DNA from 3 places in the Mesorhizobium sp. M1088 genome. Region 1 is predicted to be linked to each of the others. Evidence: predicted binding sites of a transcription regulator. Region 1 holds the regulator's gene; each other region holds the start of a gene.
What was found. The regulator LexA, encoded in region 1, represses DNA repair genes until DNA is damaged. The targets are predictions, from matches to a motif close to TGTTCNNNNTGTGTTCNG.
Positions count from the first base shown of each region.

Region 2: a site for LexA is predicted at 8,954-8,971, ahead of dinB (DNA polymerase IV). Genes of this name have one in related genera too.
Region 3: a site for LexA is predicted at 9,396-9,413, ahead of ruvC (crossover junction endodeoxyribonuclease RuvC). Genes of this name have one in related genera too.

Region 1 covers NZ_JAMYMO010000016.1:11,673-21,908, reverse strand. The annotation lists gene moaC (cyclic pyranopterin monophosphate synthase MoaC) at 1-191, shown strand, start outside; gene NKH49_RS19285 (molybdopterin molybdotransferase MoeA) at 191-1,396, shown strand; gene NKH49_RS19280 (hormone-sensitive lipase) at 1,404-2,234, opposite strand; gene kynU (kynureninase) at 2,330-3,577, opposite strand; gene lexA (transcriptional repressor LexA) at 4,025-4,759, shown strand; gene NKH49_RS19265 (ComEC/Rec2 family competence protein) at 4,753-7,218, opposite strand; gene gltX (glutamate--tRNA ligase) at 7,315-8,736, shown strand; gene gltA (citrate synthase) at 8,916-10,236, shown strand, end outside.
Region 2 covers NZ_JAMYMO010000004.1:274,772-285,007, forward strand. The annotation lists gene NKH49_RS07825 (ArsR/SmtB family transcription factor) at 1-39, shown strand, start outside; gene NKH49_RS07830 (NAD(P)-binding domain-containing protein) at 90-1,466, shown strand; gene NKH49_RS07835 (MFS transporter) at 1,463-2,686, shown strand; gene NKH49_RS07840 (hypothetical protein) at 2,711-2,935, opposite strand; gene NKH49_RS07845 (VOC family protein) at 3,166-3,531, opposite strand; gene NKH49_RS07850 (hypothetical protein) at 3,676-3,987, shown strand; gene NKH49_RS07855 (sigma-70 family RNA polymerase sigma factor) at 3,996-4,907, shown strand; gene NKH49_RS07860 (sulfite oxidase) at 5,096-6,253, opposite strand; gene NKH49_RS07865 (hypothetical protein) at 6,847-7,491, opposite strand; gene dinB (DNA polymerase IV) at 7,660-8,901, opposite strand; gene ybiA (riboflavin biosynthesis intermediates N-glycosidase) at 9,033-9,581, opposite strand; gene NKH49_RS07880 (GNAT family N-acetyltransferase) at 9,680-10,138, opposite strand; gene NKH49_RS07885 (hypothetical protein) at 10,212-10,236, opposite strand, start outside.
Region 3 covers NZ_JAMYMO010000005.1:216,527-226,762, forward strand. The annotation lists gene NKH49_RS09150 (LysR family transcriptional regulator) at 1-724, opposite strand, end outside; gene NKH49_RS09155 (zinc-dependent alcohol dehydrogenase family protein) at 837-1,853, shown strand; gene NKH49_RS09160 (tetratricopeptide repeat protein) at 1,896-2,927, opposite strand; gene NKH49_RS09165 (thiamine phosphate synthase) at 2,929-3,576, opposite strand; gene NKH49_RS09170 (DMT family transporter) at 3,753-4,637, opposite strand; gene NKH49_RS09175 (Lrp/AsnC family transcriptional regulator) at 4,770-5,219, shown strand; gene NKH49_RS09180 (sulfite exporter TauE/SafE family protein) at 5,314-6,084, shown strand; gene NKH49_RS09185 (DUF2269 family protein) at 6,126-6,677, opposite strand; gene rcdA (protease adaptor protein RcdA) at 7,259-7,786, shown strand; gene NKH49_RS09195 (winged helix-turn-helix transcriptional regulator) at 7,825-8,142, opposite strand; gene NKH49_RS34915 (SDR family oxidoreductase) at 8,335-8,496, shown strand; gene NKH49_RS09200 (NAD(P)H-binding protein) at 8,432-9,190, shown strand; gene ruvC (crossover junction endodeoxyribonuclease RuvC) at 9,456-9,968, shown strand; gene NKH49_RS09210 (AbrB/MazE/SpoVT family DNA-binding domain-containing protein) at 10,025-10,236, shown strand, end outside.

The DNA.
Region 1 (10,236 bases):
TCACCGGCAAGACCGGCGTTGAGATGGAGGCTCTGAGTGCCGTCTCGGTCGCTTGCCTGACCATCTACGACATGGCCAAGGCGGTCGACCGCGCCATGGTCATCTCCGGCATCAGGCTGGTCGAAAAGACCGGCGGCAAATCCGGCGACTACAAGATCACCGGAGACGGGGCCACCGAGGCAGGCCGATAATGGCGCTGGTCCCAGTTGCCGAGGCGCTCGAGCGCCTGCTGGACGGCGCAGCAGCGCTGCCGGGCGAACGCGTCGCACTGCTGGATGCCGCCGACCGCGTGCTGGCGGAGCCGGTTGTGGCGCTCCGCACCCAGCCGCCGTTCAACGCCTCCGCCATGGACGGCTATGCCGTGCGGGCGGCCGATATCGCGTCCGTACCGGCAAGGCTTTCGGTGGTCGGCATGGCGCCGGCCGGACGCGGCTTTGCCGGAACGGTGCAGCAGCGGCAGGCCGTGCGCATCTTTACCGGCGCACCGCTTCCCGAAGGCGCCGACACTATCGTCATCCAGGAGAACGCCCGCGATCTCGGTGGCAGCAGCGTCGAAGTGACGGAACCGACGGTGCAGGGGCGCAACATCCGCCGCCTCGGGCTCGATTTCGCCAAGGGCGATGTCCTGCTGCCCAAAGGCCGCCTGCTCGACCCGGCGGCCTTATCGCTGGCGGCATCGGCCAATCACCCCGAGGTGCGCGTGGTCAAACGGCCGCTGGTCGCCATCATCGCCACCGGCGACGAATTGCTGCCGCCGGGCAGCGATCTTGGCCCCGACCAGATCATCTCCTCCAACGCCTATGGTGTCGCCGCTGCCGCACAGTCGGTCGGTGCGCGCGCGCTCGACCTTGGCATCGCGCCGGACCGCAGGGAGGCGATCGCTGCGCTGGTTGAAAAGGCCGTGAAGGCTGGCGCGAACGTCATCGTCACGCTGGGCGGTGCCTCGGTCGGTGACCACGACTTCGTCCATGAGGTGCTGACCGGGCAAGGCATGACGCTCGATTTCTGGAAGATCGCCATGCGGCCGGGCAAGCCACTGATGTTCGGGCGGCTGGGAGACATTCGCTGCATCGGCCTGCCCGGCAATCCGGTGGCAAGCCTGGTCTGCACTCAGCTCTTCCTGAAGCCGCTGCTGGCGCGGCTCGGCGGCCGCGCCTTTCAGCAGGATATACGTCGGGCACGGCTCGGTGCCGCCATGCCGGCCAACGATCTCAGGCAAGATTATGTGCGGGCTGTTGTCATTGATGACGCCGGTACGCTCGTGGCGACGCCGTTCGGCATCCAGGACTCCTCGATGCTGAAAATGCTGGCCGATGCCGACGGGCTGATCGTTCGCGCGCCGTTCGCGCCTGCCGCGGCGGCGGGCTCCCCCTGCGACGTACTGATGCTACGCTGAACCTGCCTCACTCCGAAATCAAGGTCCGGGTCAGCGGATGGTCTGGATCGGCCAAACCGTCGATGATGTTGAAATGATGCCGGTCAGGCTCGACCACCGAGCTGGTCGCGGTACCCAGGCCGATCCAGATGTTGGCCAGCAACGCGCTCTGACGCAGGAATTCAGCGCGCTCGCCGCCGCCGGCCCAGCAGGTCAGGCGGGCCTTGTCCATCGGGCGCAGCAGCACCGGGCTTTCGGCCTGCGCCTCGGCCTCATCGATCGCCAGCGTCTCGTTCATGCCGGTGCGCATGATCGGGCGCAAATCGTGCACCCCCGAGATCGACACTACATGACGAACGCGCCGGACGACTTCGGGCGCCAGCGGCGTCGTCGCCGTAACCATCCGGCTAACAAGATGGCCGCCGGCCGAGTGCCCGGTCAGCATCAGCGGCCCTGCAACGATCGCCGCCGCCTTGCCGATCGCCGCGCCGACTTCCTTGACGATGCCGCCAATGCGTATCTGCGGACAGAGCGTGTAGGACGGCATCGCCACCGCATAGCCGCGATCAACAGGGCCAGCGGCAAGATGCGACCAGAAATTCTTGTCGAATTCCATCCAGTAGCCGCCATGAACGAACACCACGAGTCCCTTGGGCTTGATGGCCGGCAGGAAAAGATCGAGCCGGTTGCGTGGATTGTCGCCATAGGCCATGTCGAGCCGCGCCCTGCCCTCGGTCGAAAGCACGTCGCGGAAAACCCGCGCGGGCTCGATCCAGGCCGCCGGCCAGCGATCGCTGCCGGCTATGTTGGCGCTGTTGGCATAGGCGTTGTCCCAATCGGCAATGTGACGTTCGAACACCCTGCGCCCTCCCTGGCATATGGCCCTGCAGCGTAGCCGTAAGCATCGCGCGGCGCGTCGTCGCCAGCCTCACGATTCCAGCTCTCGCATCAATCTCAAGTGACAGCTGCTTTGATGGCGAAGCGCGCATCCTTCCACGCACCGGTGTGCAGGATGTCCTCAAGCACTTTGGCGGCCTGCCAGACATCGGCATAGCCGACATAGAGCGGGGTGAAGCCGAAGCGCATGGTCGATGGCGCGCGAAAATCGCCGATCACGCCACGTTCGATCAGCGCGCGCATGACCTGGTAGCCATGCTCATGCATGAATGAAATCTGGCTGCCGCGTTTTTCCCCATCGCGCGTGCTTTCGAGCGTGAGCCCGTAAGTGCCGCACTTTGCCTCGACAAGCTCGATGAACAGATCCGCCAGCGCGATGCTCTTCTTGCGCACCGCCGTCATGTCGACATCGTTCCAGATGTCGAGCGCGCCCTTCAGCGTGCGCATCGACAAGACCGGCTGCGTGCCGCACAGAAACCGGCGGATGCCGGTGCCGGCCGCATAGCCTGGCTCGAAGGCGAAGGGCCGTGCATGGCCCCACCAGCCGGTGAGCGGCTGCTGGATGTCGGAAAGATGCCGCTCAGCCGCATAGATGAAGGCAGGCGCGCCCGGGCCGCCATTCAGATATTTGTAGGTGCAGCCAACGGCAAAATCGGCGTTTGCCTTGTCGAGTTCGACTGGCATCGCGCCGGCGGTGTGGCAGAGATCCCAGACGATCATCGCCCCGGCTTCCTGAGCCCTGCGCGTCAGCGCCGGCATGTCGCGCAGTTCGCCCGACTTATAGTTGACGTGGTTGACCAGCACCACAGCGGTGCGTTCGTCGATCAGCTCTTCGATGGTCGGCGCGTCGACTCCCGAGAGGCGCAGCAGCGTATCTTTTCGCGTCGAAACCACACCCTCGGCCATGTAGAGGTCCGTCGGAAAACTATCGCCCTCGGCGACGATGACCTGCCGCTCCGGTCGCATGGCCATGGCGGCGTGCAGCAGCTTGTAGATATTGACCGATGTCGTGTCGCAGACCACTGTCTGGCCGGCCGCGGCCCCGATCAGGCGCCCGAGCTGGTCGCCAAGTTCAAGCGGCATGTTGAACCAGCCGGCCGTGTTCCATGCGCGGATGAGATCATGCGACCATTCTTCGGTCGCGGCCTTGTGCAGTTCATCGAAAGCGGCACGTGAAGCAGCTCCTAGCGAATTGCCGTCGAGATAGATCACTCCTTGCGGCAACACAAAGCGGTCGCGCATCGCGCGCAGCGGATCCGCGGCATCCATCGCCTTTATGGCCACGAGATCGGGAATTCCTGTCATGATTTGTCTGCTCCCCCAAGATCCAACGCAACGCCGGACACGCATCGACTGTTCTTCCATTACTTGGTTGCGCGCAGCAAGGCTCCACCGGCGAGAAGCAGCCTGACCAGGCGGTGGAAACCGGGACTTAACCCGAGGTTGGCGTTTTGAGTTCGTTTCGTTCACGGTGCATTGACCAAACCGCACAGTCGATACGGGTTCAATTCCGTGCCTTTTGCCGACCGACGGCCGATGCCAGTGCCGCCTTCTAGGAGGCCAGAAGGGCGCAAACGAAAGCAGAATCAAGGCGATGAGGCTCGCGGCGGTGAAAATGCGGTACGCCGGTAGGGGACGTCGTTTGTTTCCCGAGCCTTAACGCATTCATTAAACTTTAAACAGTTGCGGAACACAACTGGAACAGATAGTGTTTGTTCTGGGTTTGTTTTTCTGATTCTGTTGGGGGTCGCTATGCTGACACGCAAACAACACGAACTGCTTATGTTCATCCACGAAAGGTTGAAGGAAAGCGGTATCCCGCCTTCATTCGACGAGATGAAGGAAGCGCTCGACCTGGCTTCCAAATCCGGAATCCACCGGCTGATTACGGCGCTGGAGGAGCGCGGCTTCATTCGCCGTTTGCCCAACCGGGCCCGTGCGCTGGAGGTGCTACGCCTGCCTGACTCGATCGCCCCCGGCCTCAATGCGGCACGCAAGTTCTCGCCGAGTGTCATCCAGGGTAGTCTTGGGCAAGGCGCCCCTCGGCAAGGCAAGCCGACATCGTCGCGCGTGCCCGCAGCCGGAAATGACGACGATGTCGTCGCCGCCGTTTCGATCCCGGTGATGGGCCGCATCGCTGCCGGTGTGCCGATCGACGCCATCCAGCACCAGACGCATTCGATTTCGGTGCCGCCGGATATGATCATGGGCGGCGAGCATTATGCGCTCGAGGTCAAAGGCGATTCGATGATCGAGGCCGGCATTTTCGACGGCGACACGGTGATCATCCGCAATGCCGATACGGCGAGCCCCGGTGAGATCGTGGTGGCACTGGTCGACGAGGAGGAAGCGACGCTGAAGCGGTTCCGCCGCAAGGGCGCCTCGATCGCCCTGGAAGCCGCCAATCCGGCCTACGAGACGCGCATCTTCGGACCAGACAGGGTCAAGGTGCAGGGCAAGCTCGTCGGACTGATCCGCCGCTACTGAGCTCCGCCCTTGGCGCCGGCTTTGGGGTTGTCGGCCCGGCGGTATGGCGGCAGGCCCCGTGCCGCGCGTGAAAATTTCCGCTGCACGTGCCAGGGCCGGTATGATTTTTCGACGGCGAAGCGGATCTCGGCGCGTGTTGCCGCTTGTGGATCGAAATAGACGGCGGCACTTCCCGCGCGCGCCAGTTGCCGTTTGGTGACGACGAGGACCAGCCGGTCGTAGTAGCAGGGGTTATGGGCGGTGGCGTCGTCGATGACGATCAAGCTGGCAAAGGCGCAGGCTGGCCGCGCAGTATCGCGGTCCTTGGCTTGCGCGATGATCGCGCCGGATGGATGCCTGGCAAGGCAGAGGCCGTCCGTGCAAATGAACGGCATGCCCGGCGGTAGGTCGGCCGGATCGGCAATGTCGAATTGCGGGTCGTTCTTTCCAGGTGTTTCCGGCGTGACGATAGCCTCTGATGTGAGCGCGCGTTTCCAGTTGTCGATGGTGAACTCATTCGGGCGTGCCCGGTTGACCGCGAGTTCACCGCTGCCGATCGGCAGCGCGACCAGCCGTGCGTCCTCCGAGACCAATACGTCGGGTATGCGTGTCTGCGTTGTCGTCAGCAAGCCGGCGAGCGCAAAAGGAAGTGCCGCCAGCCGCAACCACGTCGTCGCCATGCTGGCAATGACGAGGGCGATCGTCACCAGAAGGACGGATCTCAGCGAAATCAGCCCGACCGCATCGATCGGCGAGCGCTCCGAGATCCACCCGGACAGGGCGATCATCGCCGTCAGCCCCTTGCCCATGACATAGAGAAAAGGGCCATCCGCACCGAACGGCATCGCCAGCGCGCTGAGAACGGCGAAGGGCATGACGACCAGTGAGACGATGGGCATGATGGCCAGATTGGCGAACAGGCTGAGCGGCGCCACGCGCTGGAAATGCCATATGGCGAAAAGCGCCGTGGCGCTCCCTGCAATGATCGAGGTCATCGCCAGACCGCACATGCCCAGCAGGACCTTTCGAGTGGCAAAGCGTAGCGGCGACTGCCGCGGCGGCGGCGTGGTGGCCCTGCCGGCGCGGTAATCGGACCAGCCTGCATAGGCGCCGACAAGGGCCGCCGTCGCGGCGAAGGACATCTGGAAACTCGGACCGACCACCTCGTGCGGCGACACCAGGATGACCGCGATGGCCGAGATCGCCAGGTTGCGCATGGTGAGCGCGGCCCGGTCGAACAGCACGGCGATAAGCATCACCGCCAGCATGATGAAGCTGCGTTCGGCCGCCACGACAATGCCGGAAAAGACGAGGTAGGCCGCAATCGAAAAAAGCGCGGCGGCCGCGGCATATTTCTTGACCGGCCGTCGCGATGAGAAATCGGGAAACAGCGCGAAGGCACCCCGCAGCAGCGCCATGATGGTGCCGGCGACCAACGCCATATGCAGCCCCGAGATGGAGATGATGTGGTAGATGCCGGTGCGCCGCATCGCTTCGTTGATCTCCTCGGGAATGCCGGCGCGCACGCCGACGATCAGCGCAGCAGCAATCTCGCCCTCGGCACCGCCGATGCGGCTGCGGATATGGTCGGCGATGGATTCACGCGCGTCTTCGATCGCGGAAGAAAGCTGCGCGGCAAGCGGCATGCTGTCCGACGACACGATTTTCGGATTGCCGAGAAAAAAGCCGCTGCCGCCGATACCGGCGAAATAGCTGTCGAAGGAGAAATCATAGCTGTCGGGCCGCACCGGGCCGGTCGGCGGCAGCAGCCGCACATAGCCGGTGATCTCGGAACCGGCGGTCAGCTCAGCCGGTATCTTCATCGCCGAAACGCGGACCCGTTCCGGCATGTAGCGCAGTGTCGGCCTGGCGGTTGAGATCACATCGATTGTCAGCCTGATGCGGCCGCTCGCCATGGGCTCGTACGATACGACGCGACCCGTCAGCCGCGTCGAGATTTCGGAGCCGAGCATATGCGTTCCGACACGCCATGTCTCGAACTTGGCGGCAAGTACGCCAAGCGCGCAGAGCAGCGCCACCATGAAGCACAGGCGCGTCCTGGGCCATGACCGCGAGGCGACGGCACAAAGGGTCGCGAGGAGCGCGATTGCGATCGGCTGTGGAAAGGCCGGCTCCACCGACAGCCCGAAATAAACGACCACCCCGCATGCGAGGAACACCGGCACCAGCAGGAAGGCGATGCCGCGGTCGAGTTCCAGACCGGCCGCCGTGGTTACGCTGTTGCGGATACGGGACGGTGACGGGAGGCGGAAACGCCTGGGCAGGCGTACGATGGGCTCGCCCGCGGGCCCGAGAACCGCTGCTGGGTCGCTGGCCGGCAGCGACGGAGCATCGAAGCGCGGAGCAGGTAGCAATGCCGGTGCCGGCAGGACAGGCGGGGGAGCGGCAAACAGCAAGCGTTCGCTGACGTCGCTGCCAACGTCCTCGCCCTCGCCCGCACCACGGCCTCGCACAGCCATCGGGTCTGCCCCTTGCGCCCTCTACCTCCTATGCTACATGAACGCGCAACGCGCGAAAGTCCGCAAACCCACTTCCTTCGCCCGCCTGAGAGTTCCATGCCCGATAAGGTCGTCACCCGTTTTGCCCCCTCGCCCACCGGCTATCTGCACATTGGCGGCGCGCGCACGGCGCTGTTCAACTGGCTGTATGCCAAGCACACGGGCGGCACGATGCTGCTGCGCATCGAGGACACCGACCGCGAGCGCTCCACCGATGCGGCGACGGCAGCCATTCTCGACGGACTTTCCTGGCTCGGACTCACCTGGGACGGCGCACCTGTCTCGCAGTTCGAGCGCGCGCCGCGCCATCGCGAGGTGGCCGAGGAGCTGGTGCGCTCGGGCAAGGCCTATTACTGCTACGCGACGCCGGCGGAGCTGGAGGCGATGCGCGAGGCAGCGCGAGCCAAGGGGCTTCCGCCCCGCTATGATGGGCGCTGGCGCGACCGCGACCCGTCGGAGGCGCCGCCCGGCGCCAAGGGGGCGATCCGCATCAAGGCGCCGACAGACGGCGAGACGGTGGTGCATGACCGCGTCCAGGGCGACGTGCGCTTTCCCAACAAGGATCTCGACGATTTCATTATTCTGCGCTCGGACGGCAATCCCACCTACATGCATGCCGTCGTCGTCGACGATCACGACATGGGCATTACCCACATCATCCGCGGCGACGATCATTTGACCAACGCCGCACGCCAGACCGTAATCTATCAGGCCATGGGCTGGGAGGTGCCGTCGATGTCGCATATCCCGTTGATCCACGGTGCCGACGGCGCCAAGCTGTCGAAGCGGCACGGTGCGCTTGGCGTCGAAGCCTATCGCGCCATGGGCTACCTGCCGGAGGCGCTGCTCAACTATCTGGCGAGGCTTGGCTGGAGCCACGGCGACGATGAGATCATGTCGATCGCCGACATGATTACATGGTTCGACATTGGCGACGTCAACAAGGGCGCCGCCCGTTTCGACTTCGCCAAGCTCGAGGCGCTTAACGGCGTGCATATGCGCCGGATGAACGACGCGGCGCTGCTCGACATCTTCATCGCCACTCTGCCCTATCTAGAAGGCGGCCCGGCAATCGCCGCTCGCCTCGACGACAGACGCAGGGCGCAACTGCTTGCCGCGTTGCCGGGCCTGAAGGAGCGCGCCAAAACGCTGGTCGAACTTGTTGAAGGGGCTGCATTCCTTTTCGTCGAACGGCCGCTGCCGGTCGACGAGAAGGCGGCGGCGCTGCTCAGCGGTGAGGCACGCGCGATCCTGCGGGGCGCTCATGCGGCACTAGCCACGGTTTCGGGGTGGTCTGCCGCCTCAGCCGAAGCCGCGATCCGCGACTATGCGCAGGCCGCCGGCTATAAACTCGGCGCCGTGGCCCAACCTTTGCGCGCCGCGCTCACCGGCAAAAGTACCTCGCCAGGTGTCTTTGATGTGCTTGCCGTGCTTGGCCGCGAGGAAAGCCTGGCGCGGATCGCTGATCAAATCGATTAGCAAACTGGCCCAAGAAGATTGGCATTGAAAGGTGTGTTTCGCAGTGCAACATTGGGTCTTGGCCTAATCTGCCGCGCAGATTCAATTGCGGGCGCAAATGTGCGTATTCCGATGCTTTTGACGTGTTGGGTTCAGATATTTTGCCTTTGCCGGCCTGAGGAAACAAAAAGGAGTTTGCTATGACCGAACCTGCGACAAAAATGGAATTTGGCGGCAAAACCCAGGCATCGACGGCCAAGCTGGAACTCGGCAGCAAAACCCATGAATTCAAGATACGAAGTGGTTCGGTAGGACCTGACGTCATCGATATCGGTTCGCTCTACAACACCGCCGGCGTCTTTACCTACGATCCCGGTTTTACGTCGACGGCGAGCTGCGAATCGGAAATCACCTTCATCGATGGCGATGCCGGCATTCTTTTGCACCGCGGCTACCCGATCGACCAATTGGCCGAGCACGGCGACTTCCTCGAAGTCTGCTATCTCTTGCTCTATGGTGAACTCCCGACCAAGGCGCAGAAGGACGATTTCGACTACCGGGTGACGCGCCACACTATGGTGCATGAGCAGATGTCGCGCTTTTTCACCGGCTTCCGCCGTGATGCGCATCCGATGGCGGTGATGTGCGGCGTGGTCGGCGCGCTGTCGGCCTTCTATCACGATTCCACCGATATCTCGGACCCCTATCAACGCATGGTCGCGTCAATGCGGCTGATCGCCAAGATGCCGACGATCGCGGCGATGGCCTATAAATACCACATCGGCCAGCCATTCATTTACCCGAAGAACGAGCTGAATTTCGCAGCCAATTTCCTGCATATGTGCTTCGCCGTGCCTTGCGAGGAATACAAGATCAATCCGGTGCTGGCCCGCGCGATGGAGCGCATCTTCATCCTGCACGCCGATCACGAACAGAACGCCTCGACTTCGACCGTCCGCCTGGCCGGCTCGTCGGGCGCCAATCCTTTTGCCTGTATCGCTGCCGGCATCGCCTGCCTGTGGGGTCCCGCACATGGCGGCGCCAACGAGGCAGCCCTGAACATGCTGGGCGAGATCGGTCATGTCGATCACATCCCGGAATTCATTGCGCGCGCCAAGGATAAGAACGATCCGTTCCGATTGATGGGATTTGGCCACCGCGTTTACAAGAATTACGATCCGCGCGCCAAGATCATGCAGAAGACCGCGCACGAGGTCCTGGGCGAGCTCGGCATCAAGGACGATCCACTGCTCGACATCGCCATGGAGCTGGAAAGGATCGCACTGACCGATTCCTATTTCATCGAGAAGAAGCTCTATCCGAACGTCGATTTCTATTCCGGCATCACGCTGAAGGCGCTGGGCTTTCCCACCACCATGTTCACCGTGCTGTTCGCGGTCGCCCGCACCGTCGGCTGGATCGCGCAGTGGAAGGAGATGATCGAGGACCCGCACCAGAAGATCGGTCGCCCGCGCCAGCTCTATACCGGCGCGCCGGAACGGGACTACGTACCAATCGCGA
Region 2 (10,236 bases), on a different contig from region 1:
CCGGCATCGGCGGAAGCGGCCGCCAAAACGGCGGCATGATTTTTTTGCCATTATAATTCGAAATTACCGGAAGGATGGAAGACATGGAGATGATTGAAAAACTCCCCGTTGCGGTGATCGGCGCCGGGCCGGTCGGCCTGGCGGCAGCGGTCCACCTGATCGCGCGGGGCATTCCTGTCAAAGTCTACGAAGCCGGCAATGCGGTTGCATCCAATCTCAGGGATTGGGGCCATGTCCGTGTGTTCACGCCCTGGCGCTATTGCGTCGATCAGGCGGCCAGAAACCTGCTCGAGGCGCATGGCTGGCGGATGCCTGAGCCCGAGGCATTCCCAACCGCGGACGACCTCGTCGCGGATTATCTCGAGCCGCTTGCAAAGCTTCCGCAATTGTCGCCGTCGATCGAAACCGGCGCCCGGGTCGTCGGCATTTCGCGCTGGGGCGCCGACAAGGTGCTGAGCAAGGGACGCGAGAACCGGCCGTTCATGCTGGCGGTCGAGACTGCCGATGGTACAAGACGCGACAGCGCACGTGCCGTCATCGATGCTTCGGGAACCTGGCAGATGCCGAACCCGCTCGGCGCCGGCGGAATTCCTGCAGAACGCGAGGCCGAATTTGCCGACCGCATCGCCTACGGCATCCCCGATATTCTCGGCCGCGACCGCAGCCTTTATGCGGGGAAGACGACGCTGGTCGCCGGCTCCGGCCATTCGGCCGCCAATGCGGTGCTGGATCTCGCCAGCCTGGCAAATGTGGAGGCCGGCACCGCTTTCATCTGGACAACGCGCGGCACCGACCTGGTGCGCATCTATGGCGGCGGCGATGCCGACCAATTGCCGGCGCGCGGCGAACTCGGCGCCGAAGTGCGCGAACTCGCCGAGAGCGGCGGCGTCAGGCTGGTGAAGGGCTTTGCGGCTGTTTCGATCCGCGATGCCAACGGCCGGCTGGTCGTCGAAGGCCAGACCGGGGACGGTTTGCAGGCGCTTGGCCCGGTCGACCGCATCATCGCCGCGACCGGACAACGCCCGGATCTGTCGCTGACCCGTGAGCTTCGGCTCGAGCTCGATCCATGGCTGGAAAGCGTCAAGGCACTGGGACCGTTGATAGATCCCAACGAGCACTCCTGCGGCGACGTGCCGCCGCACGGCCACCGTGAGCTCAGCCATCCAGAGCAAGGGTTCTACACAGTCGGCATCAAGAGCTATGGCCGCGCGCCGACCTTCCTGCTGCTGACCGGCTATGAGCAGGTCCGCTCGGTCGCGGCGGCGATCGCAGGAGACATGGTGGCGGCCGACAATGTCCAGCTTGTGCTGCCCGAGACCGGCGTCTGCACCGTGCCGCGGATCGGCATTGCCGACAAGGGTTGCTGCGGCGGTCCGGCGCCGGCAGTGGTGGATGCGTGCTGTGTCGCCGACGCCAAGGCAAAGGCGATCGGCAAAGGCGGCTGTGGCTGCAGCGTCGCGGCATGAGTCTTTCGCCGCCTTCGCCGGCCATCGTGCGCAGCCGCGGCGCGATCATCACCGCGCTTGGCCTGACGCAGATCATGGCGTGGGGGTCTTCCTACTATCTTCCCGCGGTCATCGCGCCGGCAGTCTCCTCCGATACCGGCTGGCCGCTGGCATGGGTTGTCGGCGGCCTGTCTCTCGGCTTGCTCACGGCAGGATTGATCTCTCCGCGCGTCGGCTCGTCGATCGAGCGGCATGGCGGCCGCAACGTTCTGGCGTTCAGCGCCGGATGCATCGGGCTCGGCCAGATCGGGCTGGCTCTTGCCCCTAATCTTGCGGCCTATATCGCGGCCTGGCTGGTCATCGGCCTGGGCATGGGGGCAGGGCTCTACGATGCCGCTTTCGCGACGCTTGGCCGCCACTACGGCCAGGGCGCGCGCTCCGCCATCACCATGCTGACGCTGTTCGGCGGCCTTGCGAGCACCATCTGCTGGCCGATCTCAGCCTTGCTGCTGGGGGAGGTCGGCTGGCGCGGCACCTGCCTGGTTTACGCCGCCTTTCAGCTGGCAATTGCGCTGCCGCTCTATCTGGTGATCCTGCCCCGGGAGCCGCCGCAACCGGCAGTCAAACCGGGAGTGAAGAAGGCGGCACCCATTCTCGACAACCAAGCCGATCCGTCGATCATGATCGTTCTGGCCGCGACCCTGACACTCGCAGCGGTGATCTCGTCGACACTATCGGTGCATCTGCTCACAATCCTGCAAGGCAGCGGCATGGCGCTTGCCGCAGCCGTCGGGCTCGGCGTGCTGGTTGGTCCATCACAGGTGGCGGCGCGCGCGATCGAGATGATGATCGCGCGCTACCACCATCCGATTTTCACCAAGTTTGCCTCGGTTACGTTTGTGGCGATCGGCGTTTCGACGCTCTGGGCCGGCATGCCGATCATCCCGCTGGCGCTCGGTTTCTACGGCGCGGGCATCGGTCTCGAATCCATCGCCCGGGGAACGCTGCCGCTCGCGCTGTTCGGCTCTAACGGCTACGCGAAGCTGATGGGCCGCCTCGCCATGCCGAGCCTGATCGCCCAGGCGGCGGCACCCTCGGCCGGCGCATTGCTGCTGGAGCGCTTCGGCCCGCACGGGACGTTGGCCGCGCTTTCCGGCCTGGCGCTGGCCAACGTCATCCTCGCATGCGGCTTGGGCTGGCGGATGCTCCGCCGGCGGCAATCGCAGGTTCAAACCCGATAGGATTTCGACCTGCGTTCGGCGCCTTCAACTGGAGAGCGGGAGATCTTCCAAGGGATCGACAAGGAAAGACGCGGCGATCAGATCGTCCGCATCGAGGCGCAGTGAGCCTTTGGCGCCGCCCATAATGGCGGCAACCTTTTGAAACGTCTTGATCTCATGCTCGGTAATCTGGGCACTTTGCATTCTGGATTTGAGGTCAGCGACGCGCAGCCCCAAACTGTGGGACATTCCGATTTTACGGTTCGACATGGTAAGATGCTCCTCCCCGGCCCATGTTTGTTTTGCCACCCGCCCTTATTCGTATTTCCTCCGCCTGCCTAAATATGAGGCATCGCGATACAGCGCCCGAACGCCCGATGCAAGGGAAGGTTCCGGCGCGCAGCGGTCACGAAATAATAATAGGTAGGAAGCACGGCCGATGGTCCGGCCGGAGGTAGGACTTAGGTACGACGCCCCGCCGGACAGAGGGCTCTGGTGGCTTAGCGGCTGGCGAGGACCATGCGGTTGCCTTCGCTGTCGCGAAACTCCGCCACCGTGCGCCCCGGCTGCCACGGCGCCTCGTGCGCTTCGGTGATGATCTCGACGCCGCCCGCTTTCATGGCCGCGATCATTGCCCCGACATTTTCGTCGACCAGCACCAATACCGGCTCCGCGCCGGGAGCGTCGTCGGCGCGCCTGACAAAATGCAGGTTCGTCACGGCATGCGGAAATGCCAGCTCGATCCAGCGCCAGCCGCCATCACCCATCTTCTGGTCGGCCATGACCTGGCAGGCGAGATGCCTGGTGTAGAACGCCTTGGCGCGGTCCTGCTCGAACACCGGAAGCTCGGCAAACTGGATATGCATGATCGTCTCTCCTGCTTGATGGCTGCCGCGCAGCCGCCCACGCGGGAAAGACGATGCGGGCAACCGAAAAGATTCTTCGGCAAGGAGAATCTTTTCAGCGCAGCCGGTCGTCCTTCGTTCATACCAACCAGTCAGGAGACGACGATGGACTACGCGCTCATTCGGTACGGTGTGAACCAAGCCGACCTGGCAGATAACCGCGTGCTGGTCGAAAAAGTATTTGAAGCGCTGGGCGAGGCGGCACCGCCGACGGTGTGCTATCTTGTGCTCGAGCTGGACGACGGCTCGTTCGTCCACATCGTCGGCCAGGACGGCGATTCGTTGGCGCTGACCGGGCTTGCCGCCTTCAAGGCATTTGCGGAAAACCACGCCCAGCGCCGTTCGACCCCGGCAATGCGATCGCCTGTCAAAGTCATCGGCAACTATCGTATGCTGGCGGATCAGAAAGCCGGGTAGCGCCCGCCATGCCGCTCGCGCAGAAATGGGACGCTACGCCGAAAATGAACAGGGCGACTTTGGAGGCGATGCTCGTCGGGTTGCGGCCAAGGCTGCATCGCTACTGCGCACGCATGGCCGGCTCGGTGATCGATGGCGAGGACATCGTCCAGGAGGTGCTGATCAAGGCGCTGCAGGCGATCGACGGCGGTGCGATGGTCGAACGGCCGGAGCAATGGCTGTTTCGCATCGCCCACAATGCCGCGCAGGATCATCTGCGGCGGCGCAATCGGGAAAGATCGCGCATGACCGAGGCCGACATGAGCGTCATCGAGGATCCCTCCGGCAGCGCCGACAGCCGGCTCGCCGCCCAGACCGGCCTGCGCTCCTTCATGCAGCTTTCGGTGCCGCAGCGCAGCGCTGTGATCCTGGTCGACGTGCTCGGCCTCAGCCTGCATGAGACCTGCGAGGTGACCGGCACGACGCTCGCCGCCACCAAGGCCGCGCTGCATCGCGGGCGGGCGCAGCTCAAGCAGCTGGCGCTGCAGCCCGAACAGGCGCTCGCGCCGAGGCTCGACGCCGATGACGAGCGCCGGCTGCGGCGCTATGTCGACCTGTTCAACGCGCGCGACTTCGACGCGGTCAGGGCACTGATCGCCGAGGACGTCCGGCTCGATGTTGTCAACCGCGTCCGCCTGCGCGGCAAGGCCGAGGTGTCGACCTATTTCGGCAATTATGCCCGTATCAGCGACTGGACATTGTCGCTCGGCTTCGTCGACGGCAGGCCGGCGATCCTGATCCGCCACCCGCAAGCGGCCGACGGCGCCGTCCGCGGCTTCATGCTGGTCGAGTGGCGGGACGATCAGGTCATCCAGATCCGCGACTTCCGCTACGCGCCCTGGTGCTTGGTCGACGCGGAGATTGAAACGGTGGACGGGTGAGTAGAGGGCTGGAATGGTGCGGAGATGGCGATCAGGCAGCCTCCTGCCGTTTGACCCAAACGCAATTGCCACATGGCAGCACGTTCTTAGAGCGGTTCCGGTTCTCTTGGAACCGGTAACTCGCTCTAACTATCTGTTTTGCCGCATTTATGCGGACGCCAAATGACTCCATTTGGCGGCAAAATCCTCTAGCCGATACGTACGCGGCGCGTCACCTGGCCATTGCTTTCCCAGTATGTGTGTTTCTTGGCTATCAAGGGATCGTCCATCGCCGGTTGAATCTGTCCCGTGGTGCTGACCGCGCGCGAGGTTACCGTGTGTTCTCCAGGAGAGGGATTTGCCCAAGCCAGGGACCAAATTTTCCAGGCGTGTTCGGCCTCCTCACTGTGGTCAATGGTCGCTGGTGTCCAAGGCCCTTGATCGATTTGCACTTCGACCCGGTCGATCGGCGCCCCCCAGGCTGCCCCAACGATGCGGTAATCTGAATCTTTCCGGGTAACCTTCGCAGGCGCGGACTTTATCAGCGCCCGCCCGACTGACGTCTCGGCCCATACGGTCTCGCCGTTGTGGTCCTCCTCCCGGATGGTGACATAGTCACGGGCCATCAGAAGGCTCATGAACCGCGTATCGCGAACCTCGATGCGCTTTAGCCACTTGACGTTGGCAATCCCGTACCAGCCTGGCGCAATGAGCCGTACCGGGAAGCCATTGGGCGCCGGCAAGGCGGCCCCGTTCATTTCATAGCAGAGGAGATTGTCGGGGTTCATCGCGTCGGCGAGCGACATGCTGCGAGCGAAGTTCTGCTGCATCTTGACGTCGCGTATCGGGATCTCGCCCGTGTCGGTACCGAAAAAGACGACCTCGATGCCCTTCTCCAGAACGCCGGCTTCCTCGAGGATCGGGGCGAGCGGCGTCCCTGCCCAGCGAGCATTGCCGATGCCGCCGGTGAAAAAGGGAAACCCGTGGTTGCCCGAGCATTCCACCGTGAAAACGACCTCCTGCCGCGGTCGCGCCCTGATGTCGGCGAGCGTTAACTCGAGGGGCTTCTTGACCAGGCCTCCGATCTCCATCGACCATGTCTTCTCGTCGATCGTTGGTCGGTTGAAATGCGAGATGCTGAAGAACTTGTCGTTTGGCGTTATCCAGCTATCCAAATCCTCCCAGACAAGCTGCTTCTGGATACCCGCCGGATTGGGATTTTCGGTCGGCTGATCCAGCCATCGAATAACTTCCTCGTTCGGCCGTGTTGGAAAAGCGTAAGCCCGGCGCGAGGTATAGAGAGCAGCAATTGCGGCAAGAGCCGCGCTTCCTTGAACAAGAAGTTCTCTGCGCTGAAAATCAGGCATGTTGTTTACCTCCCAGTTGATCCGGAACGGGCTGCAACGTGCCTTAGGCCGTAGCCTGATCACGGATAGGCGACACAATGTGAGGTCTGCCCACCCGGAAGTATCCGGGTAGGTCAGATAATCACCGACGCAAGTCAAGCATGTGAAGCGTTGCACGAAACGCCAGCTCGCGTTTCGCACGCTAAGAGTGCGCCTTTGAGAAGGAACTGTCCACAACTTGGACGGGACATGATGATGATTGCAGCATTCCATACCGATTTCCGGTCCCGCCAAAATCGTTGCTGCTCGGATCGCTGACGAACGCCCGCTTCTGGGTCATTTCCGGACTTTCGCAGGTTTCTCGTCGAACCGGTGTTTCCTGCCGGCCCATGGGTTGGCCGTGCGGCCGGCACCGCCCTGGTCGCTTGGGGCGGCGCAACGCTTTTGGTCTGACGACCAGGGCCGCCTCGAATGTCGCATTTGCAGGAGGAGGCGGGCCCGGGCGGCACATCAGAACCAATCTGCATAACGAGGTGGCCAGCAAGCAGGCCGCCCGGCTCGGGCGCGGCTGAATCAATCACACGTGAACCATTCGCCGACCGAGCGGGGACACCCTAATTGGTGGTGACTTGCGTCACCGCCACGCCGGTTATCCTGCCGTTCCCGGCTGTGTAGGTGAGCGTCTGCGTGACCGTGGCGTCCTTCTGGTCGGGAGACGAAGCAGGATAAGAGGCGGCGAAGCCGAAATGGCCGTAACGATCGGGCTTGGCGGCGCCAAATTTCGCGGCCACGTCGCTCAGCGGCGCTCCGACGCCGGGCGTATCGAGTTCAATAGCTGTCAGGCTGGCAGGCGCGCCGGCGCATCCTTCCGGCACCTTGCCTTCCGTGTTCGGCTGCAGGGCGACGGACAGGACACCGTCGTCGGAGCCACCCATCTCGCCGGATACGAACCAGAAGATCGACGGCGATCCGCCGGCGTCGGGGCCGGCATAGCAAAGCCAGTGGCGTGAATCTCCGGCGTCACCTTCATCGTGCATCGCTCCGCCGAAGGCTTTTTCGACATCGGCAAGCGTGGTTTCCTCAAGCTTTATCTCCAGCGGCCCAGCTTTGACCTGCTTGAATAGCGGGCTGGCCAGCGGCGAGTTGATATCGCCCAGGGATGGAATCGCCCGATCCGGGTTGAGCGGCTTGGCCAGCGTCGTTGCATTGGTCACCAGTCCGGCAACGATGAGTGCGAAATATCCGGCGTTCTGTCCCATGCCGATCTCCTGTCGTTCGAGGTGAAGGCGGAAGGATTTGCGAGCGGGTGCTACCCTGTCTGGCTGATACCCAAACCGGTGCACGACCAACTGGACCGAAGATAAATTCACAAGTCCGCAGCCTTCAACCTCATTCCGGCGACTTGGCAACCAAAGTGTAATCGAGGCTCACAATTCCTTTTCGGCCAGCTCGCGAAACGCGTCGGGAACCGATCGCCGCAGTCCGAGGGCGACCGAGGCGTAGCCGACCGCCTCCCAGCCGAAGCGGTCGCGGATCTTGTCGACGGCGCGATCCGCGGTCCAGCGCGCCGCGCCCTTGCTGGTGCCGGGGCGGCGGCGATCGTCGTCGAGCCCGAGCGGCAGTTCCAGTTGCAGGCCGGCATGCTGCTCCAGATGCGATACGGCGATCGCCAGCAGCGAGATTGTCTTTTCGTGCGGATGGTCGATGAGCACCTTGCGCACCAGCGCCTCGGCGATCTCGGCCAGCATGGCGGTTGCCGATATCGGCTGGTCGAGCGTGATCGAGCGCGTCACCGAGCGCAAATCGGCAAAGCGGACGCGAACCGTCACCGTGCGGCCGGGCCGGGATTTCGCCCGCAATCTTGTGGCGACCCTGTCGGCCAGATGCAGCAAAGCCGGCACGAAGACTTCCTCGTCGGCCGGTTTTCGGCCAAGCGCCGACTGCGCACCCGCCGAGCGCGCCCGGCGCTGCGTCTCGAGCTTGCGCGGATCGCGGTTCCACGCCAGCGCGTTGAGTTTCTCTCCCGCCGCCGACCCGAGCAGGCGCTCAAGCGCCCCACCATTGGTCTTCGCCAGCTCGCCGATGGTGTTGACGCCGATGCCGGCCAGCCGCTGCCTGGTGACCGGGCCGACGCCCCACATCAGCTCGACCGGCAGGTGGTGCAGGAACTCCAGCTCGTGGCGCGGATCGACCACCACCAGCCCGTCCGGTTTTGCGACCTGTGAGGCAATCTTGGCCAGATGCTTGGTGCGGGCTACGCCGACCGAGATCGGCAGGCCGAGCTCGGCCCGCACGCGGCGGCGGATCTTGCCGGCGATCTCGGCCGGCGAGCCGAACAAATGGGTGCAGCCGGCGACGTCGGCAAAGGCCTCGTCGATCGAAATGCGCTCGACCACCGGCGTGAAATCGCCAAGCACCTTGATTGCCGCATCGCCCAGCCGCTGATAGTCCTTGAAACGGCCGCCGACGAAGACGAGTTGCGGGCAGAGTTCCCGCGCCCGCCGTCCCGGCATACCGCCGCGCACGCCGAACGCCTTGGCTTCATAGGATGCGGCAAGCACTACCCCGCCGCCGACGGCAATCGGCTTGCCGCGCAAGGCCGGGTCGAGCAACTGTTCGACCGAGGCATAGAAGGCATCCAGATCCGCGTGGAGGATGTTGGCTTCCATCCGGCCCGTTCGCCCGCGGCGGTTCGAACGCCGCATTGTCTCGAGTTGTGATGAGAACATAAAGAGAACATTTTGGGTGGATTGTCAAGCAGCGCGGAGGCCGCCGCAGATGACGAGCGCGCGGCAAATGTTCAGCCGCGCAGCCGATCGCGGGCCTGCATCAGCGCGAATCCCAACAGGTTCTCGCCGCGCCACAGCAGCGGGTTCACCGCCCTCTCGTCATCCGCCGCAAGGCCGATACCCCACACCCGGTCGACAGGGCTCGCCTCGACCAGCACCCGGTCATGCGTCGACAACAGATATTCGCGCAGCGCCGCGTTCTGACGGAACTTCTGAAAGCTCCCTTCAGTCACGATGCGATATTTGTCTGCATCCCATTTGGTGCCATCGAAGCCGCTCACCTGGCGGCCAAGCTGCTTTGCCTGCTTGGGGCTCGCCGCCCTGAGGATTTGTGTTGCCGTCGGAGCATCACCGAACAGTCGTGCCTTCCCGGCCATCATCCAGTGTTCGGCAGTCGGATAGCTCAGGCCATCGACGGTAAAGGGCGCATGCCACCACTGGCTGAAGCACGACGTGGTTATGCGGCCGTCCTTAGACGGCTGATGGCCCCAGAAGAACAGGAACTTCTGCCGGGGCTTTGCGCGAAAGGTTTTCTCAAGCCAGGTTCGGTCGTAAATCATGGGCGGATGGGGCAGGGCGAAAGGCCGGCTTGTCAATGCTCCATCCAGAGTGGGTAGCGAAGATGAGCGGTCGGCGCTGAATGCGATGAAATGCTGATCTACAGCGCCATCTTGTAGCCGAGATGACTGGCGGTGAAGCCGAGGCGCTCGTAAAAAGCGTGCGCCTCCCGTCGACCTTTGTCCGTGGTGAGCTGGACGAAGCTGCAATTGCGCGAACGGCATGTTTCAATCGCCCATTCGATCATCAGCTTGCCGACGCCGCGCGAGCGCCATTGCCGGGCGACGCGAACGCCTTCGATCTGGCCGCGCCAGGCGCCTTTTCTCGAAATGCCTGGAAGGAAGCTGAGCTGCAGCGTTCCGACCACTTGCCCGGCGTTGACGGCGACGGCCAGCAACTGGTTGGGATCGGTATCGATTGCGCTGAAGGCATCGAGGTAGGATGGCGCGAGCGGCGTGGACGGGTCTTCCCGGTTCGCGCCGAGCACGTCGTCGGCAAGCATTGCAACAATTGCCGGCAGGTCGGGCGCCTGCGCGCGACGGAACTTGATCTCGCTCATCGCGCGGAGACATACGGCGCGGTGTCGGCGATCGCAATATCCGTTTTGACTTGCAAGGGAGGCCCGCGCGCCTTCAGGTGGCCTCGAGCGCCCAGAGG
Region 3 (10,236 bases), on a different contig from region 1:
TGCCCTCCGGCAGCTTTTCCCGCAGCAGCCGCCTGGGCAACAGGCCAAGGCCTTGGCCTCGACGAACCCAGTCGATCTGCAGCGCGCTGTCCTGAATCTCGGCGCCGACCATCAACCTGTGGCCGTCCTCGGCCAGGGCAGCCGCCAGCCGCCGGCGCGCGTCGCAGGGTTCAGGGCTGAGGACCCAGGGCATGGTCTTGACGTCGGCTTGCCGACTGGTGTTTTCGGCTGCGATGATGCCGAGGGGCTCGGTTCCGACAACGCCGTCTCCAGTTTTGGAATTGCTGCCGTCCAGGATGAAGGCGAGGTCGAGCTGTCCGCGCTTGTGCTGGTCGGCCAGCTCAAGACTCCAGCCGCTCTTCAGACGCAGCGAAACCTTCGGAAACCGCGCCACGGCATCAGCAATGGCGGCGGCCACGGCTTTGTCGCAAAGTCCATGCGCGAGGCCGAGCCGCAGCAGGCCCTCCGGCTCGTTGCCCTTGGCGAATGATCTCAGCGCGTCGACGGCGGCGAGAATGTCCTTGCCGCGTGCCAGCACCTCTACGCCGGCCGGGGTCAGTCGCGACGGCTTTAGCCGGCGGTCGAGCAATTCCGTGCCGAGCACCTCCTCCAGCCGCTGGATCTGGCGGGTGACGGCCGGCTGCGTCAACGGCAGGCGTCGAGCCACCTTCTGAATCGAACCCTCCTCGGCAAAGAGGGCCAGTGTTTTCAGTTCTTCAAGCACGACACACCCGAACATGTCACAGAAGCATAATTATGCTGAACATTATGAATTTGAAATCCGGTGGATGGCAAGCGATTTTCCTCTGGCAGGACCCAGCCGGAAAGGAACGACGATGAAGGCGATCGAATTGCAGAGCCCGGGCGGCCTCGAGAACCTCAGAATGATCGAGCGGCCGATGCCTGAGCCAGGGCGCCAGGAGATGATTGTGAAGGTCAAGGCGACGGCGCTGAACTACCGCGATGCCGAGATCGTCCGCGGCAGCTATCACACGAAGTTTGCCTTGCCGCTGGTGCCGCTGTCGGACGGCGTCGGCGAAGTCGTTGCCATCGGCGCCGAGGTCAGCCGGTTCAAGATCGGCGACCGGGTCTGCGCCACGTTCTGGCAGCGCTGGGTCGGCGGCAGTTTCGCCATGGCCGAGCCCTCCTATCAACGCGGCGGCCCGATCGACGGGCTGCTCAGCGAATTTGCCCGGCTCGACGAACAGGCGGCGGTGCTGGCGCCGGCCAATCTGAGCGACCTCGAGGCGGCGACGCTGCCATGCGCCGGCGTGACGGCATGGCATGCGCTGTTTACGGAGGGCAGCGTCAAACCCGGCGACACCGTGCTTTGCCTCGGCACCGGCGGCGTTTCGCTGTTTGCGGTGCAGTTCGCCGCCGCTGCCGGGGCGCGCGTCATCGTGACGTCGAGCAGCGACGAGAAGCTTGCGCGGGCAAAGCAACTTGGCGCGCAGGACGGCGTGAACTATCGCAGCGTCCCCGATTGGGCATCGGCCGTGCTGGGATTGACGGATGGCCGCGGCGCCGACCATATCATCGAGGTTGGCGGACCGCAGAGTTTTGCACAATCGCTGAGGGCAGCGGCGCGCGGCGCCCAGATCAACGTCATCGGCTATCTCGGCGGCAGTGACGGCGCCATCAACCCGCTCGACATCTTCCGCCGGCAGGTCAGGGCGCGAGGCATACCGGTGGGCTCACGCGAATCCTTTGAAGAGATGAACCGCGCTATCGCCGTCAACCGTTTGAAACCGGTGATCGACCGGGTCGTGCCATGGAGCCGGGCCGCCGAAGCCTTTCGGTACCTTGAACACGGCTCTCCCTTCGGCAAGGTCGTGCTCGATCATACCCAATGAGTCCGCCTGATGAGCCTGGTGCAATGAGTCGCGAGACCGCGGTCAGGGCAGGCGGTTGGCCCGTTGTAGCGCCTGCTGCGTCTGCTCGTCGGTCAGGCCCTGCAGGAAATCGTCCATCTCTTGGTCGATGAGCCCGGCGCGGCGGGCGACAACATACCAGGCACCGGCGAGGATCAGATCCGGGTCGGTGCCGATGCCGTTCATGTAGAGCTTGGCGAGACGGTTCTGGGCGGCGACATTGCCGCCCTCGGCGGCCTGCTTCATCCAGTTGAAGCCGGATTTCAGGTCGCGGGCGCCGCCGCGCCCCTCGATCATCCAGGTTGCGAGATCGATCTGTGCCGTGTCGTAGTTCTGCCGCGCGGCCTGTGCCAGCAGGCCGCGGGCGCGGACATCGTCGCGCGGCTTGCCGCCGGCGCCATTGGCGTAGACCTGTGCCATCGCATATTGTGCGTCGGCAAGCCCGGTCGCGGCAGCGCGCTCGTAATAGGATACGGCTTTGGCAATACCGGCATCGCCGGGCTCCTGTTCGACCATCAGCTGCGCAAAATTGAACTGCGCCAGGCGGTTGCCGGCCTCGGCTGCGGCCTGCATCAGCGCATAGGCCTCCTTCTCGTCCTTTTTGACGTAGCGGCCGTCGAGCAGCATCAGCGCATACTGGAATTGCGATTCCGGGACGCCCTGCTCGGCGGCAAGCGCATACCACTTCGCCGCCCCTGCCGCGTCGACCGGCACGCCGAGGCCGCGCGACAATATCTCGGCCACCAGCGTCTGTGCCGCCGGATCGCCGTTTTGAGCGCGCGAAAGCGCAAGGTTGTAGGCCGTTTTGTAGAGCCCGCGCTGAAAGGCGCCGTAGGCAGCATCGGACGGCTTTGCGCCGAAGCGGTCGGGGTTGATGGTGTCGGCCGACGGCAACGGGGCGGTGGTGGCGGGCTGCGGCAATTGTGCGGCGATCGGCTTGTCGGCAGGTTCGCTGGAATCCGGCCTGGGCTGCGGCAGAGGAACGGGTTCCGCCGCTATCGCCTGCGTCACGGCCGTTGCGAGAAAGGCGCTGAAAAGGATTTTCCGCGAGAGCACGTCAGTCCTCGAAGCGCGGCGCGGTTTCGTCGAGCAGCGCGTTGGCGGCGGCAACCGCCATCTTCGGATCGACGCCGTCGGCAAAAACGGCGCTGGACAGCGCCACGAATTCAGCGCCGGTGGCGGCGACCGCTTCCACCGAGGCAAGATCCGATCCGGCCATGACGATGCAGGGGATCTGGATGACGTCCGCCCACCATTGCCCGAGCGACAGGTTGCGCGGGTGCGGCTCAGGCTTGTTGTCGTAGCCGAAACGGCCGAAGAAAATGTAATCAGGCCTGACCTCGCCGAGTTCCAGCGCATCGTCGCGGGTCTTGGCGCCGCCGGTGCCGACCATCATCCTGGCCTGGAAGTGTTGGATCGTTTCGGCGAGCTCGTCCTTGCCGACCTCGACATGAATGCCGTCGGCCTGGACGCGGCCGGCGATGCGGGTGTCGCCGGCAATGATGACGGCAATGCCGGCCGCTTGCGCCACCGGCACGATCTGCTCGGCAAAGGCTTGGAAAGAGGCCTCGTCCATACCGTTTTCCGGCAGGATAAGCGAGGCGACGTCACCGCCCTCGAAGGCCGCGGCGATGCGCTCGGCCGGCACGTTCGGCGGCGCGATCAGCACGATACGGCAGCGGTTGGGCGGCGTTGCGTCATTCATTGGTGTTCGGTCCCGGTTATCGCCTATGCCGGGCGAAGATGGTTGCATTGCGGCATAGAGCAAAGTGCGGGGATTGAACAGGCGGCAGGGGGATCACGATTGCCGTCAACGATTTTATGGGGCTCGGCGCATGGCTGCCGTTGGCCGAAATTCTCCCCGCCGGTCGCTTGCGGCCCCTACGCAGGCACCTTCGATTTCCACAGCGACCAGCCGAGATTCATGCCGGCGGCGGCGACCAGGATGGCGGCGGCGCCGACGATCTGCGCCGGATGCAGCCGGTGGCCGAAGGCGACGACGTCGACGAGGATGGCGACGACTGGGTAGATGAAGGACAGCGATCCCTGCAGATGCGTCGGCAGCTTCTGGATGGCGCCGTACATGAGGATGTACATCAGACCGGTATGGACGATGCCGAGTGTCGCCAGCATGACCCAGCTCCGCGCATCGACGGGAAGGTGGGTGAGATTGGCGAAGGGTGCCAGCATGAGAACGCCGACGCAGACCTGGATCAGGGCGATCAGGTGCGGCGGCGTGCCTTTGAGCTTCTTGGTGACGATAGCCGCAACGGCCCAGAAGAAAGCCGCGGCCAGCGCCATCGCAATGCCGGTAAAGTAATCCGTACCATGATCGCCTGCATCGGGCGCGGCCTGCACGATCAGCAGCATGCCGGCGAAGGCGATGCCGAGCCAGGTCAGCTTGGTCATCGTCAGCCGTTCGGAGAAGAAGAGCGCGCCAAAACCCACCAGCATGAAGGGCTGCGTGTTGTAAACGGCCGTGGCGATCGAGATCGACGCGCGGGAAAACGCGCTGAACAGCAACAGCCAGTTGATAACGATGGCAGCACCGCCGAGCGCCGCGATCGTGACGATGCGAAGCGACAGCCTGCCGCGCAGCAGCCCAAGCGCCGCGCAGATGATCAGTAGCGTTACCGCACCGAAAGCACAGCGCCAGAACACCACGTCCATGATGGGCTGGCCGGAAAGGACGACGAACCAGCCGATCGTGCCGAGGATCGCCATCGCCGCCGTCATTTCGATCGTGCCGCGTACCGTGCTGTCCATGGGTGCTCCTGAAACTCGTTGAGATTTTATAATCCCACAGCGGATCGGGTCTTTCCAGGACTTCTAGCTGGTGATATGCAGGGCAAACCTAATTAAATTAGGTAAGAATCGGCTTTTTCTTGGAATTGTAAAATGCTGGACGAGCTCGATAGAAAGCTCCTCGATATCCTGGTCAAGGATTCACGGACCTCGCTGAAGGAACTGGCGCTGCAGGTCGGGTTGTCGTCACCAAGCGTTTCGGAGCGGCTTCGGCGGCTAGAGGATCGCGGCGTCATCCGCGCGTTCACCATCGACATCGATCCGCAGGCGCTCGGCTACGCCTTGCAGGCGATCGTTCGCATCCGGCCATTGCCGGGCAAGCTGCACATCGTCCAGAAGCTGATCGAGGAAATCCCGGAATTCGGCGAATGCGACAAGGTGACGGGCGATGACTGCTTCGTTGCCCGGCTGTTCGTCCGCTCGATCGGCGAGCTCGACGGGATTCTCGACCGCATCGCCGACAAGGCCGAAACCAGCACCGCCATCATCAAGGCGCAGCCGATCCGGAGACGCCCGCCGCCGCTCGACATGCCAAACATGTGACGGATTTCGGTCGCGTGGCCCACATATTTGCGGTCGCGGTCTGGCCATTTCTGGTTTATTCCAGAGATCACTTTCCCTCCAGCGTCCCTTCCCCATGTCAGGCCTGCTCGTCGATCCCTGGTTCTATGCCGCGGCCATTCCGGCCGTCATCCTCGTCGGCCTGTCGAAAGGCGGCTTCGGCGGCGCCGTCGGCTTTGTCGGCGTGCCGTTGATGGCGCTGACCATGCCGCCGGTTCAGGCTGCCGCAATTCTTCTGCCAATTCTGTGCCTGATGGACATTGTCTCGGTGTGGACGTGGTGGGGCATCTTCGACCGCAAGATGCTGGCCGACATGATGCCGGGCGCCGTGATCGGCATTGCCCTTGGCTGGCTGACGGCGGCACTTGTAACCGAAGAGATGGTGCGGCTGATCGTCGGCGCGGTTGCCCTGATCTTCGTGCTGCGCTGGCTCTATTTGCAGCTCCGCCACGGTGCCGGCCACGCGGCGGAGCCCAACCGCGTCGCCGCGGGCTTCTGGGGAACCGTTGCCGGGTTCACCAGCTTCGTCGCCCATGTCGGCGGCCCGCCTTTTCAGGTCTATGCGCTGCCGATCAGGCTCGATCCGAAGGTGCTGTCGGGCACCGCGGCGATCTTTTTCGCCGTCACCAATGCGCTGAAGCTCATCCCCTATTTCGCGCTCGGCCAGTTCGACACCACCAATTTGACCGCATCGGCGGTGCTGATGCCGCTGGCGCCGCTGTCGACCATCGCCGGCGCCTGGCTGGTGCGGCGGATGCGGCCGGAGCTGTTCTATCCCTTCACCTATGCGACCGTAGCGGTCGTCGCGGTCAAGCTTCTGTGGGACGGCATCGCCGGCCTCCTGTAAGACGGCGGCCCCATTCGGCCGCCGCCGGATATCCTTACACCTCAGGCGGCACTCGGCAGCAACTGCCGCGTCCTGCCAAGCGCCAGGGCAATGCCGGTTGCCAGTATGAGCGCCATGCAGCCCAGAATGGTGATGTCGTGCAGCGTCGGCTTCAGCACCATGTCCGCGATGATCACCAGCATCACCGAATAGTCGAAGCGCGCGGCGCTGAGGACGCGCTGGCCCTGGGCAAGCACCGCCGGCGTCACACCCTCCTTGGCGATCATGCCTGCCATGCGGTCGGCAGTCGGCTTGAAGATGAACATGCCGATGCAGAAGGTCGTCGCATAACCGGCAAGGCCGATCAGCACCCACAGATCGGAAAAGCCGACCCAGAAGCCGCACATGATGAGGCCGAAAAGCAATGTCAGCATCGACATCGGCGCGAAGAACCGGTTGCCGAGCTCGCCGGTGGCGCGCATCGCCTGCAGCATGCCTTCGACGTTCCCGGCGCGGTCGGCGCGTACCGCGAGCAGCATCAGCGTGAAGCCGCCGCCGACCCAGAGGATCGCCGAGACGATATGCAGAAATTTAACGGCCGAGTACCAGTCCATTATTCGCTCCTTGAGAGATTTGATGATTTGCCGGAGCGCAAGGTTTGCTCCGCCTCGTTGCGAGGAGCGGGCGTTTACCGCGGCGCCTGTTTCGGAACGATGTCGCGCGGCGAGCGGATCTGTTTCGATATGTCGGTCACGATCTGGAGGAAACATGGCGCAAGCGCGTCGCCCCGACTTTCCAGCCGGTAGTGGGAACGGGTGCCGTGGCCAGTCAGCTGTGCTGTTACGGCACAGATGCTGGGCGCTTGATCGAAAAATATGCCCTGCGTTAAGGCTTCGTTAAGCTTTACAGGCGTTTACTATGTCCATCCAGTGATCTGGATTCTTACCGAGTGGTTGGAGCCACTTTGTTTGACGCCTCCCTGTTAAACTCCTGAGAGCCGCCTTATCCGCGGCTCTTTTTTTGTCCGCCGGCATGGGCGTCCTTCCGGCTAAATGCGTCCGTTAACCGTTTGTTAAACATGTGCTTGCCTTCGCTGGCAGCGAAGCGCATTTTCAAGCTTCAGTCGTTTAGGCTGCCGGATATGGCGGCCAAGAGCCGAATCGGCCGGCTGTCAGGCAAGTGCAGGGGCGTAGCGATGAACGAGCCTTCGAAGGCGAGCGCGAAAACCATCAAGCTGGCGGAGCGCCGGGTTTTCTCCCAATCCTTCAAGCCGCTCTATCAGGAAGGCATGGGCCTGGTCGAGCAGGCGGCCGAATATCTCGACGGCAAGGGCCGCGCCGAGGCCAAGAAGCTGTCGAGGCTGGCGGCGACGCTTTATGCGGCCGAATCGATGCGGCTGACCACCAGGCTGATGCAGGTCGCCTCGTGGCTGCTTTTGCAGCGGGCGGCGAATTCCGGCGAGATGACCCGCGATCAGGTGGCCTCAGAAAAATCCAAGGTGCGTCTCGACACTGCCTCGGCGCATGACGAGGCGCCCGGCTGGGCCGAGCTGCCGAAGGATTTCATCGACCTCGTCAACCGTTCGCTGCGGCTGCAGGCGCTGGTGCGCCGGATGGACGAGGAGATCTATGGCGGCCTTGCCGAGGTGCCGCCGTCGAGCCGTCGCCTCAATCCGGTCTCCGACCAGATCACGCTGCTCAACACGGCTTTCGCCCGCGGCTGAGAGACCGTTTCATAATTCTACTCCGGCGGCCATCTAGACTAACCGCGAAGGGATGGGCTCGCGATCATCAGGCGGGGAGAATCACGCAGCAGCAGGCGCGATCCGACCTCCACGATAGACCTGATCGCTGGGAGCAGCTCCTGCCCCAATGACGTCAGCTCATACTCCACGGTCGGCGGCGATGTCGGCATCACGTGGCGTGCGAGGACGCCACGCTCCTCGAGATCGCGCAACCTGGCGGTCAGCACCTTCGCCGAAATGGCTGGGATATCGCGGCGCAATTCGGAGAACCGGCGCGGGCCGTCGCTCAAGGACCAGAGCACCTCGGGTGTCCAGCACCCGCCAAGCAGCGCCATGCACCTCGACATGGGGCAGCCGGGAAGCGCCTTCACCTTCGTTCGCATCCTGAGGACCATCGCGCATCTTCCATGAGAGTTTCCAGTTGGTTACCGGAAAATGATGGTAACTACAAGATACGTGGTTTCCGATGGTAACGAGAGCCGCTATCTGAGGCTCTCAATCCATCCAACCACGAAATGGACAGAACGATGTACGCAATAACTGGAGCAACAGGGCAGCTTGGCCGTCTCGTGATCGACGCGCTGCTGAAGACAGTTCCGGCCAGCCGGATCGTTGCGGCGGTTCGTGATCCGGCAAAGGGCCAGCGATCTTGTCCAACGCGGCGTAGTCGTGCGGGAGGCGGACTATGATCGTCCCGACACGCTCCCGATGGCGCTGGCCGGCGTCGATAGACTGCTGCTGATTTCCTCGACCGAAGTCAGCGGCCGCTTGCCGCAGCATCGGTCAGTGATCAAGGCCGCCCAACGGGTGGGGGTTTCGCTGATCGCTTACACAAGCATGCTGCATGCGGACACGTCTCCCGCGAGGCTCGCGGTCGAACATCGGCAGACGGAGGAGGTCATCGCGGCCTCCGGCCTACGCGCCGTCATCCTGCGCAACGGCTGGTACACCGAGAACCATCTGATGGCGCTCCCGGCGGCTCTGGAGCACGGCGCCTTCATCGGCGCCGCAAATGAGGGGCGCTTCTCGTCCGCGGCGCGGCAGGATTATGCCGAGGCCGCGGCCGTGGTGCTGACGAGCGAGGATCAAGCAGGGAGGATTTACGAGCTCGCGGCGGACCAAGCCTTCACGCTCGCCGAGCTTGCGGCGAAGGTCTCGCGGCAATCGGGCAAGGCGATCGCCTACAACGACCTTGCCGGGGCGGCCTATGAGGGTCTGTTGACGGGCGCCGGGCTGCCCGCCGATCTCGCCGCTATCCTGGCCGATGCCGACATTGCAGCCTCACGCGGAGCGTTGTTCGATGACGGCGGCGCCATGAGCCGGCTGATCGGTCGACCGACAACGCCACTGGAGAGCGTCGTTGCGGCAGCATTGCGCGGTTGAAACCGAGATGGCTGTCACATCCGCCAAAGGATCAGAGGACCGTCTGTCGCTCGCGCCAACAGTTATTCAAACGACTAGACTAGCGCAGCCTTCTGCGCTTCCGGTGCTCGCGTACTTATGTACGCTCCGCTCCGGTTCTCGAAAACCACGCTATCTGTCTCGCCAGAGCGAATTCTCAAACATTCTCTAGACCAGACTCGGTTGCTGTTTCTGGTTTGTTTCACATTTCGCTGGCATCGCTGTCCCCCGAAGGTAGACTTGACGGATGGGGGAAGCGATTCGCATCATCGGCATCGATCCGGGGCTGAGGCGCACCGGCTGGGGCATCGTCGAGAGCCTCGGCAATTCGCTGCGCTTCGTCGCTTCCGGCACGGTGCGGTCCGACGACAAGGCCGCCCTGGCGGTGCGTCTTTGCCAGTTGTATGACGGGCTCGCCGAGGTCCTGCATGCCGCGATGCCGCAGGAGGCGGCGGTCGAGCAAACTTTCGTCAACAAGGACGCCGCAGCGACGCTGAAACTCGGCCAGGCACGCGGCATCGCCATGCTGGTGCCGGCGCGTGCCGGCCTTGTCGTTGCCGAATATGCGCCAAACGCCGTCAAGAAGGCGGTGATCGGCGTCGGCCATGGCGACAAGAAGCAGATCCACATGATGGTCAAGGTGCTGATGCCGAAGGCGACTTTCGACAGCGATGACGCCGCCGACGCGCTGGCCATCGCCATCTGTCACGCGCATCACCGGCAGAGCATCGCTTACAGGATGGCGGCGCTGGCCGGATAAGTATGTTCTTGACTTGTTCTCCAGTGGGCAATAAGTAATACCAACGAGGTATTACCATGCGCGTTACCACCAAGGGCCAAGTGACCATCCCGAAGGAAATACGGGATCATCTGGGTATCGGCCCGGGCTCGGAGGTGGAGTTCGTCCCCACCGAGGACGGGGCTCGTGTTATTGCGGTCGACGAAAACATGCCGGAGGAGGAAGCCTCGCGCAGATTCAGCCAGATGCTCGGCCGTATGGCCGGTACGCTGGATCTGGGAGGCATGAC